Regions from separate parts of the Streptomyces sp. NPDC059816 genome, predicted to be linked through region 1. Evidence: riboswitches for the same ligand, from Rfam matches in the RefSeq annotation. Region 1 holds a riboswitch; the other holds the start of a gene.

Region 1 (7,891 bases):
CCAGGGAAGGGTCGTCCACGACGTCCTGGTTGGACTCCGTGACCTCGCCGCTCACGGGGGAGTACAGGTCGCTGACCGACTTCGTCGACTCCAGCTCACCGCAGGACTCGCCCGCGATCACCTGCTGGCCCACCTCGGGCAACTGGGCGAAGACCACGTCGCCGAGCGCGCCTGCCGCGAACTCGGTGATGCCGATCGTCGCCACGCCGTCGCCGTCGGGGGCCGACAGCCACTCGTGCTCCTTGCTGTAGCGAAGCTGCTGGGGGTTGCTCATGGTGGGAATTCTCCTGTACGCGGGGGAGTGCTGGGGAACGGGATGTCTTGGTATGCGAGACGGGCGCCGGACGCGCCCGCGGGAGGCCTGCCCGGGCGGCGCCCGGCGGTGGTCCTGCCGGACGGGTCCGGTGACGGCGGCGCCCCTACTTCTGGCGCCTCCTGGACGGTGCCGCCACCGGCTGGCGCCTGCCGGTACCGCTTGCGTCCGGTACCGGGCGCCCGGTGGACGGGCGCCGCTACTTCTGGCGCTTGTAGAACGGCAGCGCCACGACCCGGTACGGCTCGTGGGTGCCCCGGATGTCGACGGCCACCCCGGCCGTGCCCGGCTCGGCGTGCGCGGCGTCGACGTACGCCATGGCGATCGGCCGGCCCAGGGTGGGGGAGGGGGCTCCCGAGGTGACCTCGCCGATCACCGTGCCGTCCGCGACCACCGCGAACCCGGCGCGCGGCACCCGCCGCCCCTCGGCGACCAGCCCGACCAGCTTGCGCGGCGGGTTCGCCGCGGCCTTCTCGGCGGCGGCCTCCAGGGCGGCGCGGCCGACGAAGTCGCCCTCCTTCTCGAACTTCACCACCCGGCCGAGCCCGGCGTCGAAGGGGGTCAGCGCTTCGGTCAGCTCGTGCCCGTACAGCGGCATGCCCGCCTCCAGGCGCAGGGTGTCCCGGCAGGACAGTCCGCAGGGCACCAGTCCGGCCGCCGCCCCCGCCTCGGTCAGCGCCTGCCAGATCCGCTCGGCGTGCTCCGGCGCGACGAACAGTTCGAAGCCGTCCTCGCCGGTGTAGCCGGTACGGGCAATCAGTGCGGGAACGCCCGCGACGGTGCCCGGGAGGCCGGCGTAGTACTTCAGGCCGTCCAGGTCCGCATCGGTCACCGCCGCCAGGATGCCGGGCGACTCGGGGCCCTGCACGGCGATCAGCGCGTAGGCGTCCCGGTCGTCGCGGACCTCGGCGTCGAAGCCGGACGCCCGCTCGCGCAGTGCGTCGAGGACGGTCTGCGCATTGCCCGCGTTGGCGACGACCAGGTACTCGGTGGCCCCGGTGCGGTAGACGATCAGGTCGTCCAGGATGCCGCCGTCCGCGCGACAGATCATCGTGTACCGGGCGCGGCCGGTGCCGACGGTGGCGATGTTGCCGACCAGCGCGTGGTTCAGCAGCTGGGCGGCCTGCGGCCCGGTGACGGTGATCTCGCCCATGTGGGAGAGGTCGAACAGGCCGGCCCGGGTGCGCACGGCCTGGTGCTCGTCGCGCTCGCTGCCGTAGCGCAGGGGCATGTCCCAGCCGGCGAAGTCGGTCATGGTCGCGCCTAGCGAACGGTGCAGCGCGTCGAGCGCGGTACGGCGGGGGACGGTGCTCATGGATAGTGCTCCCAGGGCATGACGGCGAGGTGATCCTCCCCATCTGTCATCGGACCTGAGAGGTTCGCCGGGAGCCACGCCGCGGACGGCGGCCCGGTTTGCACCTTGGGTGGGACCGCGCGCTCCACGGCGCTGCGATCCGCTTTTCAGATGTGCCTCGCCCGCGCGGTAACTGGGCCTGAGAGATTCAAGGGAGGGACTTGCTCCTTCGGCGCCCCGGTCGGACCGAGGGCTCTCCCGCGCGGATTCAAGCGGCCGGTATGCAGTTGGCGGCCACATCATTGCACGCATTCGCCGCGCTGGGCAGGGCGGCGGCCCCCTTTCGCCGCGGCACCGGCCACCAGCGGTGACCGTCGGGGTGGAGCCGCGCCCCCGCGGAGCGGAGGGTGTCCGTGCGACCGCGGGCCGTCATGCCGTTGTGACCGTATCCGGACGAAAATCACGAGCATCCGAAATTACCCGCTCTTTACACTCTACGGGGAAGGCTCACGTGACCGACTGGAGGGGACGATCACGGTGAACAGGACCAGGGGGTACGTGAGCGCTTCGGGCGTCGCGCTGCCCAAACAGTCGGGAGCACCTGCCGCCCAGGTGTGCGGGGGGCGGGCCGCGGGGGTCGTCCGTGATCTGCGGGAGCGGGCGGGCCGGGGGCCGCACGCGCTGCGCTTCGCCCCCGGTGACCTCGTCGTGGTGTCCGGGCTCCCGGGCAGCGGCAAGTCGACCCTGATGTCCCGGACGGTCCGCGCGGACGACGTCCCCGCCGCCGTCCGCATCGACTCCCAGGACACCCGCGACCGCTGGGCCCGCCGGATGCCCGGGGTGCTGCCCTACGGCCTGTACCGGCCGCTGGTGCGGCTCGCGCACTTCACGGCGCTGCGGCGGGCGCTGCGGTCCGGGGCGAGCGTGGTGGTGCACGACTGCGGCACCCAGGCGTGGGTGCGCCGGTGGCTCGCCCGCGAGGCCCGGCTCCGGGGGACGACGCTGCACCTGCTGCTACTCGACGTCGCGCCGGACACCGCGCTCAACGGGCAGCGCGAACGGGGCCGCGGAGTGTCGCGGTACGCCTTCGCGCGGCACCGGCGGGCGGTCGGGCGCCTGGTGCGGGACGCGGAGCGCGGGAGCCTGCCGTCCGGTTGCACCTCCGCGGTGCTGTTGGACCGGCCGGCGGGCGGAGCGCTGCGGTCCATCCGGTTCGACGGGTAACGCCACCCCGCCACCCTGAGGCTCGCCCCCCACTACCCGTCACCCCGGGGCTCGCCCCCGCCACCCGTCACCCCGGGGCTCGCCACCCCACCGCCCGTCCCTCCGGGGCCGCCTCCGCGCCCCGGGCCCGCGGCTTCGCGTTAGGGTGCCTGGCGCAGACGCAGCGCGGTACCGATCAGGTGGTTGACGATGGAGATTCCGGCCCAGGCCCCCCACCCCTCGCCCTCCGGGGCGTACGACCCCCCGGCCCCCCTCACGACCGACGGCTCGTCCGGGGACGCATGGCCGGCCAACGAGTTGGAGGGGGTGCTCGCCGCGTCCGTCGGGGTGCCGTCCGCCGCCGCGCGGATCGTGGAAGTGCTGGGACGCAGCCGGATATGGGTGCCGCTCCCCAACGGCGGCGGGCCCGCCAGCGCCACCCTGGACCTGCCCACCCTGGAGATCGACGGCCAGGCGTACGTCCCGGTGTTCACCTCCGCCGCACAGTTCCGGCAGGTCGTCGGGGACCGGACGGACGGCACGGTCGCCCCGGCCGTCGAGTTCGCCCGGGGGCTGCCCCCGCAACTCGGCATCGTCCTCAACCCCGGCGGAGCGGTCGGCGTCCCGCTGCCGCCCCCGGCCGTCGCGGAGCTCTGCCGCGCCGGCCGCACCGCCCTGGACGGCCCCGGCCGCGGCGGCCGGGTGCGGCTGCGCCAGCCCGACTGGAAGGAGGACCCGGTGGACTTCCTCACCGCCGCGGCGGCCGAGTTCGCCTCGGTGGGCGTGGTCACCACCGCCCGTCGCGCGCTGGCCAGCGTGGAGGACGGCGACCCCGCACTGTTCATCGGCGTCGAACTCGACCAGGTGGAGGGGGCGGCCGGCGAACTGCCGCTGGACGCCCTCGGCCGGGCCCTCGGCCTGGCCCCCGTCGCCTGGGGGGTCAACCTGATCCTCCTCGACGTCGCCCAGGACCCGGTGGCCGACTGGATGCGCGAGCAGGTGCGGCCGTTCTACGTCCGGGGCCAGTGATCCCCGGGCCGCGGAGCGGTCGCCACCTGTGACGGACCTGGGACCGTCGGGTCAAATCGGTCCCGGCGGCGGCGCTTAAGCTGGTTCCATGGTCCGGCCGGGCCGAAGCACCCGCCGGGCCGTGGCGGACGTGTCGGGTTCGGAACCGTGCTGCGCTGTTCCGAGGTGTCGTGAAGGGGCGGTCAAGGGTGAGTGCGTCGGGCACGGCTGCGGCCGGGCAGATCGAGCACATGCTGCGCCAGGTGACCCCCGGGCGCTACGACGCGTACGAGGCGCTGCTGCGCGCCCTCGCCGACCCCGCCTCCGGCCAGGTCTGGATGCTGTTGTGGCACGGCAGACCGGGCTCGCCCGACGCCCAGTACGGCAACATGGAGTTGGACGGCCTCGGCTACGCGCCCTGTGTGACCTCCGCCCAGGAGCTGTCCGCGAGCGGCTGGAACCGTTCGTACGAGGTGGTGTCCGTGGCCGAGGTGGCGCGCGCGCTCTACCCCGACCGGTACGGCCTCTGGCTCAATCCGCACACCCCGGGCGGCGGCGTCGGCATCCCGTGGCTCGACCTGCGGCGGATCGCCACTGGTCTGGACCGCCAGCCCGCCGGGCCGCTCCGGATCTCCGAGCCGGCCATCGAAATCCCGCAGTTCTACGCCGTGTTGGGGCAGAACGCACACCGCACCTCGGTGGTGCGCACCCTGCGTCGCGCCTGGGTACAGCCGGCTCTGGGCGCCCCGTACCTGGCGATCGGGCTGGACGTGTACGACAGCGGTCCGCAGTCCGTCGACGCGGTGCGGACGATGATGCAGCAGTCGATCGGTGCGGTTCCCGAGGGGCTCGCGGTGTCCACGGTCGCCCTCGCCGACGCGTACGACCCCGTAGCGATGTGGCTGAGGGCGAACGCCCGGCCGTTCTACGATCGCGAATCACACGTCGCTCCGGTCGCTCCTACCACCGGGTACGGTTACCCGCCCCGCTGACGCACCCTCCCTCCCGGTCTGTCGCCTCCCGGGTGCTGTGGGCTGCTTGTTCCCTTTCGGTCTCCGTGGGGCATCTGTGGTCACCCGTCGCACACATCTACGCGCGTGCGCACTTCAGCCCCAACGGTCCCCCGTCCGGGCTGCGTTATTGACCGTTCGGATAACGGAACCCCTCAACCCGGATCACGGTTGCGCATCCATTCAGGGCGAGGTCTGGCTACGGATCGCAACCGCGATGAAGACTCCCGCACCAGAGGTCACGCGCCCCGTCGAACGGGGTGCCCAGCCCTCGAGTACGACGTACCGCCGCACGTCGCCACCGGCAACTGTGGTCCGGTCGCCGCCGGTTGAGAAGAGGGGTCTCTGTCACGATGACGGCACCATTGCACGAGCCGACCGCCGAGGCGGCTGGGTCGGCCGCCGCGGAGGTTGCCGCGGCCCAGGGGGAGGCGGTGCAGGGGCGCTCGCTCGGGCGCATCGCCTGGGAGCGTCTGAAACGCGACAAACTCGCCCTGTTCGGGGGCGCCGTGGTGGTGATGCTGATCCTGGTCGCGGTGTTCGCCCCGCTGATCACCAAGCTCTACGGCGAGGACCCGAACGCCTACCACGAAGATCTGATCGACCCGCTGATGTCGACCCCGGTGGGTTCGTTCGGCGGCATGAGCGGCGACCACTGGTTCGGGGTCGAGCCCGTCAACGGTCGCGACATCTTCGCCCGGATCGTGCACGGGGCGCGGATCTCCCTGCTGGTCGGCTTCGCGTCCGCGCTGGTCGCGGTGGCGATCGGCACCGTCCTCGGGGTGCTCGCCGGGTACTTCGGCGGCTGGCTGGACGCGCTGATCAGCCGGACGATGGACCTGCTGCTGTCCTTCCCGCAGCTGCTGTTCATCATCGCCCTGGTCTCCGTGATGCCGAACGAGATGCTGGGACTGACCGGCACCGGCGTCCGGGTGCTGGTGATGATCCTGGTGATCGGGTTCTTCGGCTGGCCCTACGTGGGCCGGGTGGTCCGCGGGCAGACCCTCTCGCTGCGCGAGCGCGAGTACGTGGAGGCCGCCCGCAGCCTCGGGGCCGGACGGTTCTACATCCTGTTCAAGGAGCTGCTGCCCAATCTGGTGGCTCCGATTATCGTGTACATGACGATGATGATCCCCACCAACATCCTCACGGAGGCGGCCCTCAGCTTCCTGGGTGTCGGCGTCAAGCCACCCACCTCCTCCTGGGGCGACATGCTCTCCCTGGCCGTGAACTACTACGAGTCCGACCCGATGTACATGGTCATTCCGGGCCTGGCGATCTTCATCACGGTCCTCGCGTTCAACCTCTTCGGCGACGGTGTGCGCGACGCGCTCGACCCCAAGGGTTCCCGCTGAACTGCCGTACCCCCAAGGGCCCGTCACCGGCGGGCCACGATCACACGGAGGAACCGACATCGTGACTACCCACAGCAGAGGACGGCGCAAGCAGATCGCGGCGGCGACGGCCGTGGTCGCGGCACTGCTGGCCACGGCGGCGTGCGGCGGCGGCAGCGACGACAACGATGGCAAGGGCGGCGGCAAGGCCGCTGGCTTCGACGCGGCCAACAACAAGGTCGCCAACGCCGCCACCAAGAAGGGCGGCACGCTCAAGTTCGCGGCTGCCCAGGACGCCGACTCGTGGGACACCACCCGGGCGTACTACGGCTTCGCGTGGAACTTCATGCGCTACTACAGCCGTCAGCTGGTCACCAGTCAGACCGAGCCCGGCAAGGCCGGCTCCGATCTGACCCCGGACCTCGCGACCGCGCGCGCCGAGATCAGCGACGACGGCAAGACGTACAAGTACACGCTGCGGGACGGGATCACCTGGGAGGACGGCAAGCCGATCACCTCCAAGGACGTCAAGTACGGCATCGAGCGCGTGTGGGCGCAGGACGTGCTGGCCGGCGGTCCGATCTACCTGAAGGACGTCCTCGACCCCAAGGGCGAGTACCCGGGCCCGTACAAGGACAAGTCCGCGGACAAGCTCGGTCTGAAGGCGATCGAGACGCCCGACGACAAGACCATCATCTTCAAGCTCCCCACGGCGAACAGTGACTTCGAGGAGATCCTCGCGCTCACCTCGGCCTCGCCGGTCCGCCAGGACAAGGACACCAAGTCCAAGTACGGCCTCAAGCCGTTCTCCTCCGGCCCGTACAAGTTCGCCTCGTACACGCCGAAGAAGGAGATCACGCTCGTCCGTAACCCGGAGTGGAAGCAGACCTCCGACCCGGTGCGCAAGGCACTGCCGGACAAGATCACGGTGAACTTCTTCTCGAACGCCAACGAGATGGACAACCGCATCCTCGCCGGTGACTACCACCTGGACCTCAACCAGACCGGTCTGTCCCCGCAGGGCCGCATCAAGGCGCTCAAGAGCCACAAGGGCAACCTCGACAACCCGGTCTCCGGATTCATCCGGTACGCGGCGTTCCCGCAGTCGGTCGCCCCGTTCGACAACATCGAGTGCCGCAAGGCCGTCATCTACGGCGCCGACCACAAGTCGCTCCAGACCGCGCGCGGCGGCCCGATGGCCGGTGGCGACATCGGCACCAACATGCTCCCGCCGGCCGTCCCCGGTTCCGAGGGCCAGAAGTACGACCCCTACGGCCTCGCCAAGAACGACGGCAAGCCGGACGTGGCGAAGGCCAAGGAAGCACTCAAGAAGTGCGGCAAGCCGAACGGCTTCGACACCACCATCGCGGTCCGCAACAACAAGCCGGTCGAGGTGGCCACCGCCGAGTCGCTCCAGACCTCGCTGAAGGCGATCGGCGTCAACGTCGAGATCGACAAGTACGACGGTTCGCAGACCTCCGGCATCATCGGCAACCCGAAGCTCGTCAAGGACAAGAACTACGGGATCATCATCATGGGCTGGGGCCCCGACTTCCCGTCGGTGCAGGGCTACGGCCAGCCGCTGTGGGACAGCAAGTACATCCTCGACAGCGGCAACAACAACTTCGCCCTGATCAAGGACAAGGCGATCGACGCCAACTTCGACAAGTTCGTCACCGAACTGGACGACACGAAGAAGGAGCAGATCGCGACCGAGATCAACCACCAG
Region 2 (7,891 bases), on a different contig from region 1:
GTCCGCCGACCGCGAGGCCGCGCTCGCCGTGGCCCACCACCCCGAGCAGGGGTGGAGCCTGCTCTGCAACGGCGTCCTGCTGTTCGAGGACACCGGTGAGCTGCTGCCCAACGGCGAGATCATCGCACCGCACCGCCCGCTCGGGGCGGACGGCGTGATGACGGCGGCGTAGGCCCCCCACCGGACCGGCAGTCTCACCGGTGGGGCCGGCCCGGACACCTCCGGACCGGCCCCGCTTCCCTGTCTGCGGCACGGGCCGTGGGCCCGCGACGGCATCAGTCCTGGTACGCGTCCAGGGGCGGGCAGGAGCAGACGAGGTTCCGGTCACCGTACGCCTGGTCGATCCGGCGGACCGGCGGCCAGTACTTGTCCGCGGCCGACACCCCGGCCGGGAAGACGGCCTCGTCACGGCTGTACGCGTGCTCCCACGCACCGGACAGGGCGCGCGCGGTGTGCGGGGCGTTGCGCAGCGGGTTGTCCTCGGCGGGCCACTGCCCCGAACCGACCTTCTCGATCTCCGCGCGAATGGCGATCATCGCCTCGCAGAACCGGTCCAGTTCGATCAGGTCCTCGCTCTCGGTCGGCTCGATCATCAAGGTGCCCGCCACCGGGAACGACATCGTCGGCGCGTGGAAGCCGTAGTCGATGAGCCGCTTGGCCACGTCGTCGACGGTGACGCCGGTGGCCTTGGTGAGGGGGCGCAGATCGATGATGCACTCGTGCGCGACGAGACCGCCCGGACCGGTGTAGAGCACCGGGAAGTGCGGTTCGAGGCGCTTGGCGACGTAGTTCGCGGACAGCACCGCGACCTGGGTGGCCCGCTTGAGCCCCTCACCGCCCATGAGCCGTACGTACGCCCAGGAGATCGGCAGGATGCCGGCGGAGCCCCACGGCGCCGCCGAGATCGGCCCGACGCCGGTCTCGGGCCCGGCCGCCGGCTGGAGCGGATGGTTCGGCAGGTACGGCGCGAGATGGGCGCGCACGGCCACCGGTCCGACACCCGGACCGCCGCCGCCGTGCGGGATGCAGAACGTCTTGTGCAGGTTGAGGTGCGAGACGTCACCGCCGAAGCGGCCGGGCTTGGCGAGCCCGACGAGGGCGTTGAGGTTGGCGCCGTCCACGTAGACCTGGCCGCCCGCGTCGTGCACCTGCGCGCAGATGTCCGCGACGTGCTCCTCGAACACGCCGTGCGTGGACGGGTAAGTGATCATGAGGACGGCGAGTTGCTCGCGGTGCTGCTCGATCTTGGCCCGGAGGTCGTCGACGTCGACCTCGCCGTCGTCCGCGGTCGACACGACGACGACCTTCATCCCGGCCATGACCGCGCTCGCCGCGTTCGTCCCGTGCGCCGACGACGGGATCAGACAGACCGTGCGCTGCTCGTCACCGTTGGCCCGGTGGTAGCCGCGCACCGCGAGCAGTCCGGCCAACTCGCCCTGGGAACCGGCGTTCGGCTGGAGGGACACCCGGTCGTAGCCGGTGACCTCGGCGAGCCGCTCCTCCAACTCGTGGATCAGCGTGAGGTACCCCTGCGCCTGCTCCGCCGGTGCGAAGGGGTGCAGTTGGCCGAACTCGGGCCAGGTGACCGGCTCCATCTCGGTGGTGGCGTTGAGCTTCATCGTGCAGGAGCCGAGCGGGATCATGCCCCGGTCAAGGGCGTAGTCCCGGTCCGAGAGCCGGCGCAGGTAGCGCAGCATCGCCGTCTCCGAGCGGTACTGCCGGAAGACGGGGTGCGCCAGGTAGTCGTCGGTGCGCAGCAGCGCCCCCGGCAGGGCGTCCACGACGGACGCGTCCAGGGCCTCGACGTCGGCGTCGGCGTCGAAGGCGGTCCAGACGATGCCGAGCTGGGCCCGGGTGGTGGTCTCGTCACAGGCGATGCCCACGTGGTCGGCGTCCACCAGGCGCAGGTTGACGCCGCCCTCCCGGGCCGCGGCGACGATCGCGGCGGCCCGGCCGGGCACCCGCGCGGTGACCGTGTCGAAGAACGCGCCGTGCACGATCTCCGTGCCCGCCGCCCGCAGCCCCTCGGCGAGGATCGTCGCGTAGCGGTGGGTGCGGCGGGCGATCGTCCGCAGCCCTTCCGGACCGTGGTAGACGGCGTACATCCCCGCCATGACCGCGAGCAGCACCTGAGCGGTACAGATGTTGCTGGTCGCCTTCTCCCGCCGGATGTGCTGTTCACGGGTCTGGAGCGCCAGCCGGTAGGCACGGTCCCCGTCGCCGTCCACGGAGACGCCGACGAGACGGCCCGGGAGGCTGCGGGCGAACTTCTCGTGGACGGCCATGTACCCGGCGTGCGGTCCGCCGAAGCCCATCGGCACGCCGAAGCGCTGGGTGGTGCCGACCGCGATGTCCGCGCCGAGCTCACCGGGCGGGGTGAGGAGCGTGAGGGCGAGCAGGTCGGCGGCGACGGTGACGACGGCGCCCAGTGCGTGGGCCTGCACGATGAGGGGCCGCAGCTCGCGGACCGCCCCGGAGGCACCCGGGTACTGGAGCAGGACGCCGGTGACCCCCCGCTCCGCGATCTCGGACGGGATGCCGGAGGACAGATCGGCGACGAGGACCTCGACCCCGGTGGGCTCGGCGCGGGTCCGGATGACGGCCACGGTCTGCGGCAGGGTGTCCGCGTCGACCAGGAAGACGCCGTTCTTGACCTTGCCGACCCGGCGCGACAGTGCCATGGCCTCGGCCGCGGCCGTGCCCTCGTCGAGGAGGGAGGCCCCGGAGGTGGGCAGTCCGGTCAGCTCCGCGACCACGGTCTGGAAGTTGAGCAGCGCCTCCAACCGGCCCTGGGAGATCTCCGGCTGGTACGGGGTGTAGGCGGTGTACCAGGCCGGGTTCTCCATGACGTTGCGGAGGATCACCGGCGGCGTGAAGGTGCCGTAGTAGCCGAGGCCGATCATCGAGCCGAGCACCTCGTTGCGGTCCGCGAGGGAGCGCAGCTCGGCGAGGACCTCGGCCTCGGTGCGCGCCGCGGGCAGGTCCAGGGCCTGGGCGTTCTTGATGACCTCGGGCACCGCGGTCGCCGTCAGCTCGTCCAGCGAGCCGTACCCGACCTGCGCGAGCATCTTGGCGCGGGCTTCCACGTCGGGTCCGACGTGGCGCCGCTCGAACGGGATGCCCTGTTCGAGGTGGGCGAGGGGGGAACGCTTGACTGTCATGCGGGGGCCTCCTGGTCGGTACGACCTGCGAGGGGCACCGCATTGCGGGTGCCCGGACGGCCCTCCCCCTCTGTCATCTCAACCTGAGAGCTTCACCGGGCCTGAGCCCGACTTTCACCGTCGGTGAGGGCGGAGGCCATCGGCCTTCCGCCCTGCTTTCCAGAGTGACCTCACCCGTGCGGTACTGGGGGCCTGAGAGATTCCGGGGAGGATTTGCTCCTTCGGCGCCCCCGGTCGTCAGCCGGGGAGCTCTCCCGCACAGGGTCAACAGCCGTTTCCACCCTACCAGCGGGCCCTCGTACGGGGCTTCGAGTGGCCGCCCGTCGGAATGTGGACTTTCGTAGTGCTTACGGATGAGTTGCGACCACTGGAGGGCACGTGCAGACCGACATCGATCCGCGCAACCTGATCGGCCGCAAGGCGTTCGACCTCCACGGCACGAGGATCGGCACGGTGGACGAGGTCTACCTCGACGACGCCACGGGGGTGCCGGAGTGGGCGGCGATAAGGACGGGGCTCTTCAGCCGTGACGCGTTCGTCCCGCTGGAGCCCAGCGAGCTGGTGGAGGGCACGTTGCGGGTGCCCTTCGAGCGGGCCCTGATCAAGGACGCCCCGGACTTCGGCGTCGGCCGCCACCTCTCGCCCCAGCAGGAGCTGCGCCTCTACCACCACTACGGGCTGAACCTGGCGTCTCCGGGCCCGGCGCCACCGGCGGTACGGGACTTCGGTGAGCTGGCCGGAGCGGGCGACGACCCGAAGCCCCCGGACGACCGCTAGCCACCGGTGGGCCCCGACGGGCCCGCACCGCCGTCCGGCGCGGCCGGGGTGTCGGGAGCGGGGCGGTGCACCAGGGACACCGGGGCGGAGGGTGCGAGGGCGGGGTCGTCCACGGCGAAGGTCCGCACCCGGCCCGGCCCGGAGTAGGGGGTCTCGAAGCGCACCGTCACCCGCCCCACGCCGCTCCCCTGCACCCAGCCCCGCCCGTACTCGGCATGGTGCACGTCATGGCCGGCGGCCCACGGGGCGGGCGGACGGGAGGACGTCGCGTCCGCCCCCTCGGGTTGGGCCGCGGGTTCCTCGGCAGCGGCTCCTTCGGCCTCGGTCCGCGCGCCTGCCGCCTGCGCGAACAGGTCCTCCTGGGTGTAGTCGGCGAGCCCGCTCACGCCCACCCCCAGGAGGCGCACGCCCCCGGTGGTGTCCACGGACTCCAACAGGCGCGCGGCAGCCTCCCGCACCACCGCGGGATCGTCGGTGGGTCCGCGCAGCGTCTCGGAACGGGTCAACGTCGAGAAGTCGTACCTGCGCACCTTGAGGACCACGGTCCGCCCGGAGTGTCCCGAGTCCCGCAGCCGCCGCACGCAGCGATCGGCCAGTCGCTGGACCTCCCACCGCACCCGCGTGCGGTCGTGGATGTCCACGTCGTACGTGTCCTCCACGGACACCGACTTCGTCTCCCGTTCGGCGACGACCGGCCGCTCGTCGTGCGCGAGGGCCATCGCGTACAGCGCCGCCCCGTGCGCCTTGCCCAGCAGCCGCACCAGTTCGTCGGCCCCGGCCTCGGCCAGTTCGCCGACCGTGGTGATCCCCGCGCGCCGCAGCTGGTCCCCGGTGGCGGGCCCGACCCCCGGCAGCACCCGGACGGGCATCGGGGCGAGCAGCGCCCGCTCGGTGCCGACCGGTATCAGCAGCAGGCCGTCGGGCTTCGCCTCCTCCGAGGCGACCTTGGCCAGCATCTTGGAAGCGGCCAGACCCACCGATCCGGTCAGCCCCGTGGTGGCCTCGATGTCGGCGCGCAGCCGCATCCCGACCGTGCGTGCCGACGCCTCGTCCCGGGCCGCCCCGACCGCTTCCAGATCGACGAACGCCTCGTCCAGACTGAGCGGCTCCACCAGCGGTGACAGCTCCCGCAGCAGGCCCATGACGTGGTCGCTGATCTCCCGGTAGAAGGCGAAGCGGGGCACCAGGTACGCGGCGTTCGGCGCGAGCCTCCTGGCCTGTGCCGTGGGCATCGCGGAGCGCACCCCGAAGCGGCGCGCCTCGTAGGACGCGGTGGCGACCACCCCGCGCGGGCCGATGCCGCCCACCACCACCGCCTTGCCCCGGAGGCTGGGCTTGGCGGCCTGCTCCGCCGAGGCGTAGAAGGCGTCCATGTCCAGGTGCAGGATGGTGGGCTGGTTCCTCACACCCCCGATGCTGCCCTACGGCTCTGACAACGCCCTGGTGGGCGGGGGCGCCGGCGCGTCAGACGGCCCGGTTGCGGCGCCGGGCCAGCTCGTCCGCGGGGTGGTTCCCGACCAGGGTCTCCCCCGTGTCCACGCGTTCGCCGTGCAGCTGGGACAGGGCGCTCTCGACGTCCTGCCAGACCACTCCGACGGCGATCCCGAAGATGCCCTGACCGCCTTGGAGGAGTTTGTGGACCTCGTCGGGCGAGCCGCACTCGTAGACGGTCGCGCCGTCGCTCATCAACGTCATGCGCTCCAGGTCACGGAATCCGCGCTCCCGTAGGTGCTGGACGGCGGCCCGGATGTTCTGGAGCGAGACACCGGTGTCGAGGAACCGCTTCACGATCTTGAGGACGACCACGTCCCGGAAGCTGTACAGCCGCTGAGTGCCCGAACCGTAGGCGGGTCGGACACTGGGTTCCACGAGCCCCGTCCGGGCCCAGTAGTCGAGCTGCCGATAGGTGATGCCCGCGGCGGCACACGCCGTCGGTCCGCGGTAGCCGACCTGATGGGGTTGCCGGTCGTCGTCCTCGACGGCCGGAAGCGGACGCCCCGGCACCTGGCCGGTCCGACCGCTGTGGAGCGCGTACGGGCCGCCTTCCCCCGGAATCCGTCCGGGGGCACCCCCAGCCGTACCGTCGCCGCTGCTTCTCACGCCGACCTCCGTCCTTGACCTGCCTTCCCGACGGTAGGCAGTCACTCGGGGTGCGTCAACGATCGCCACACTCGCCACGCCGAGTGATAATCACCCTACGAGTGGTTTCCCGTGTCTGATTGCGGGAAAGGCTAGCCGAATGTGCTGAGAGGGCCGCCCCGGGTACCGGAACGACCCCCCGGATCCGGCCGACCGCCGCCGGCGGGCGACGCACGCGGCCCGGTCACTGGCTGTTGGTGCCGAAGTCCTCGGGCGAGATCTGGTCCAGGAACTCACGGAACTTCTCCACCTCGTCCTCCTGCTCGTCGGGGATGGCGATCCCCGCGTCGTCGAGGACGCCGTCACTGCCGTAGATCGGCGTTCCCGTGCGCAGCGCCAACGCTATGGCGTCGGAGGGACGGGCGCTGACCTCGACACCGCTCGCGAAGACCAGCTCCGCGTAGAAGACGCCCTCGCGGAGGTCCGTGATGCGCACCTCGCTCAGCTCCTGACCCACGGCCTCCAGCACGTCCTTGAACAGGTCGTGGGTCAGCGGCCGTGCGGGCGCCATGCCCTGCTGGGCGAAGGCGATCGCCGTCGCCTCCCCGGGGCCGATCCAGATGGGGAGGTAACGGTCGCCTCCCACTTCACGCAGAAGCACGATCGGTTGGTTGGAGGGCATTTCGACCCGGACACCTACGACGTCGAGCTCGTTCACACAGCAACCCTAGGCCGTGCCCGGCACCTTTGGGTAGTCGGGCACTCCGGCCGGCTGGCCAGCGGGGCGCCCTTGCGCGGCCCGCACCGGGCCCCGTCAGGGCAGTCGCACCCCTAGGGCCGCCTGAACCAAGGCCGAATGCAGCCCCACGGTCAGCTCCGCCAGCTCCCGCGTCCGTGCCTCGGCGTGCGCCCGGGTCTGCGGATTGCGGTGCAGCCGCAAGGGGGCCACGACCTGGTCGACGAGCCCGGCCTCGCGTTCCGCGGACGCCTTCATGGCCCGCAGGTGACGCGGCTCGATGCCGTGCCGGCCCAGTTCGACGACGAGGCCGGCCACGGTGACGGCCGAGGCGTCGTACCCGCCGTCGGGCAACGGAGCGAGCAGCCCGTAGGACTCCCACTCCGCCAGTGCGTCCTCACCGACCTCCACGGCCGCCATCAGCTCCTCACGGCCCACCCGGGCCGCCGTGCGCCCGGATGCGCCCACGGAGCCCGCCCGGCCCGTCAGGGGGTCGCCCTGGGGCTCCCCGGGGCGACCCAGGGAGGGCAGCTGTACGGCCTCCCCCCGTTCCAGGGCGTCCAGGTACTCACGGATCACTCGGAGGGGAAGGTAGTGGTCCCGCTGCAACCGCAGCACCTGGGCGAGTCGCTCCACGTCCTGCGGGCTGAACTTGCGGTAGCCGGACGGCGTGCGCTGGGGCTCGATCAGCCCCTCGGACTCCAGAAAACGGATCTTGGAGATGGTGACCTCGGGAAACTCCTCCCGAAGCGCGTTCAACACGGTGCCGATGCTCATGAGGCGGCTGGCCGCCGCGGCGGTGCCGTTGCCGGCACCGCCGCTCGGTTTGTGCAGCATGGGGCCTTCCCCGGGTCAGACGCCCCGCTGGCTCGCGTAGAAGACCAGCCGGTACTTGCCGATCTGGACCTCGTCGCCGTTGGCGAGCCGGACGTTGTCGACCGGCTCGCGGTTGACGTACGTGCCGTTGAGACTGCCGACGTCCGCAGCGGTGAACGCACCGTCCGGACCGCGGCGGAACTCGACGTGCCGGCGCGACACCGTGACGTCGTCCAGGAAGATGTCGCTCTGCGGATGACGCCCCGCGGTCGTCAGATCACCGTCCAGCAGGAAACGACTGCCGGAGTTGGGACCGCGACGG

The links. Region 1 has a riboswitch for glycine ahead of gcvT (glycine cleavage system aminomethyltransferase GcvT). Riboswitches for the same ligand answer to the same signal wherever they lie in the genome.
Region 2: it holds a riboswitch for glycine, as region 1 does, so the genes downstream of both, gcvP (aminomethyl-transferring glycine dehydrogenase) here and gcvT (glycine cleavage system aminomethyltransferase GcvT) in region 1, are expected to answer to the same signal.

The regions. Positions count from the first base shown of each region.
Region 1 covers NZ_JBHWIQ010000048.1:26,702-34,592, reverse strand. Annotated here, with positions in the region: gene gcvH (glycine cleavage system protein GcvH) at 1-274, opposite strand, end outside; gene gcvT (glycine cleavage system aminomethyltransferase GcvT) at 513-1,628, opposite strand; glycine riboswitch at 1,785-1,878, opposite strand; gene ACFV88_RS35005 (AAA family ATPase) at 2,145-2,831, shown strand; gene ACFV88_RS35000 (enhanced serine sensitivity protein SseB) at 3,021-3,839, shown strand; gene ACFV88_RS34995 (enhanced serine sensitivity protein SseB C-terminal domain-containing protein) at 4,028-4,810, shown strand; gene ACFV88_RS34990 (ABC transporter permease) at 5,182-6,183, shown strand; gene ACFV88_RS34985 (ABC transporter substrate-binding protein) at 6,245-7,891, shown strand, end outside.
Region 2 covers NZ_JBHWIQ010000025.1:113,532-121,422, forward strand. Annotated here, with positions in the region: gene ACFV88_RS28320 (DUF5999 family protein) at 1-172, shown strand, start outside; gene gcvP (aminomethyl-transferring glycine dehydrogenase) at 276-3,161, opposite strand; glycine riboswitch at 3,331-3,428, opposite strand; partial or broken gene ACFV88_RS28330 (PRC-barrel domain-containing protein) at 3,540-3,914, shown strand; partial or broken gene ACFV88_RS28335 (DNA polymerase IV) at 3,833-5,344, opposite strand; gene ACFV88_RS28340 (MerR family transcriptional regulator) at 5,403-6,038, opposite strand; gene ACFV88_RS28345 (bifunctional nuclease family protein) at 6,262-6,735, opposite strand; gene ACFV88_RS28350 (MerR family transcriptional regulator) at 6,832-7,590, opposite strand; gene ACFV88_RS28355 (FHA domain-containing protein) at 7,606-7,891, opposite strand, start outside.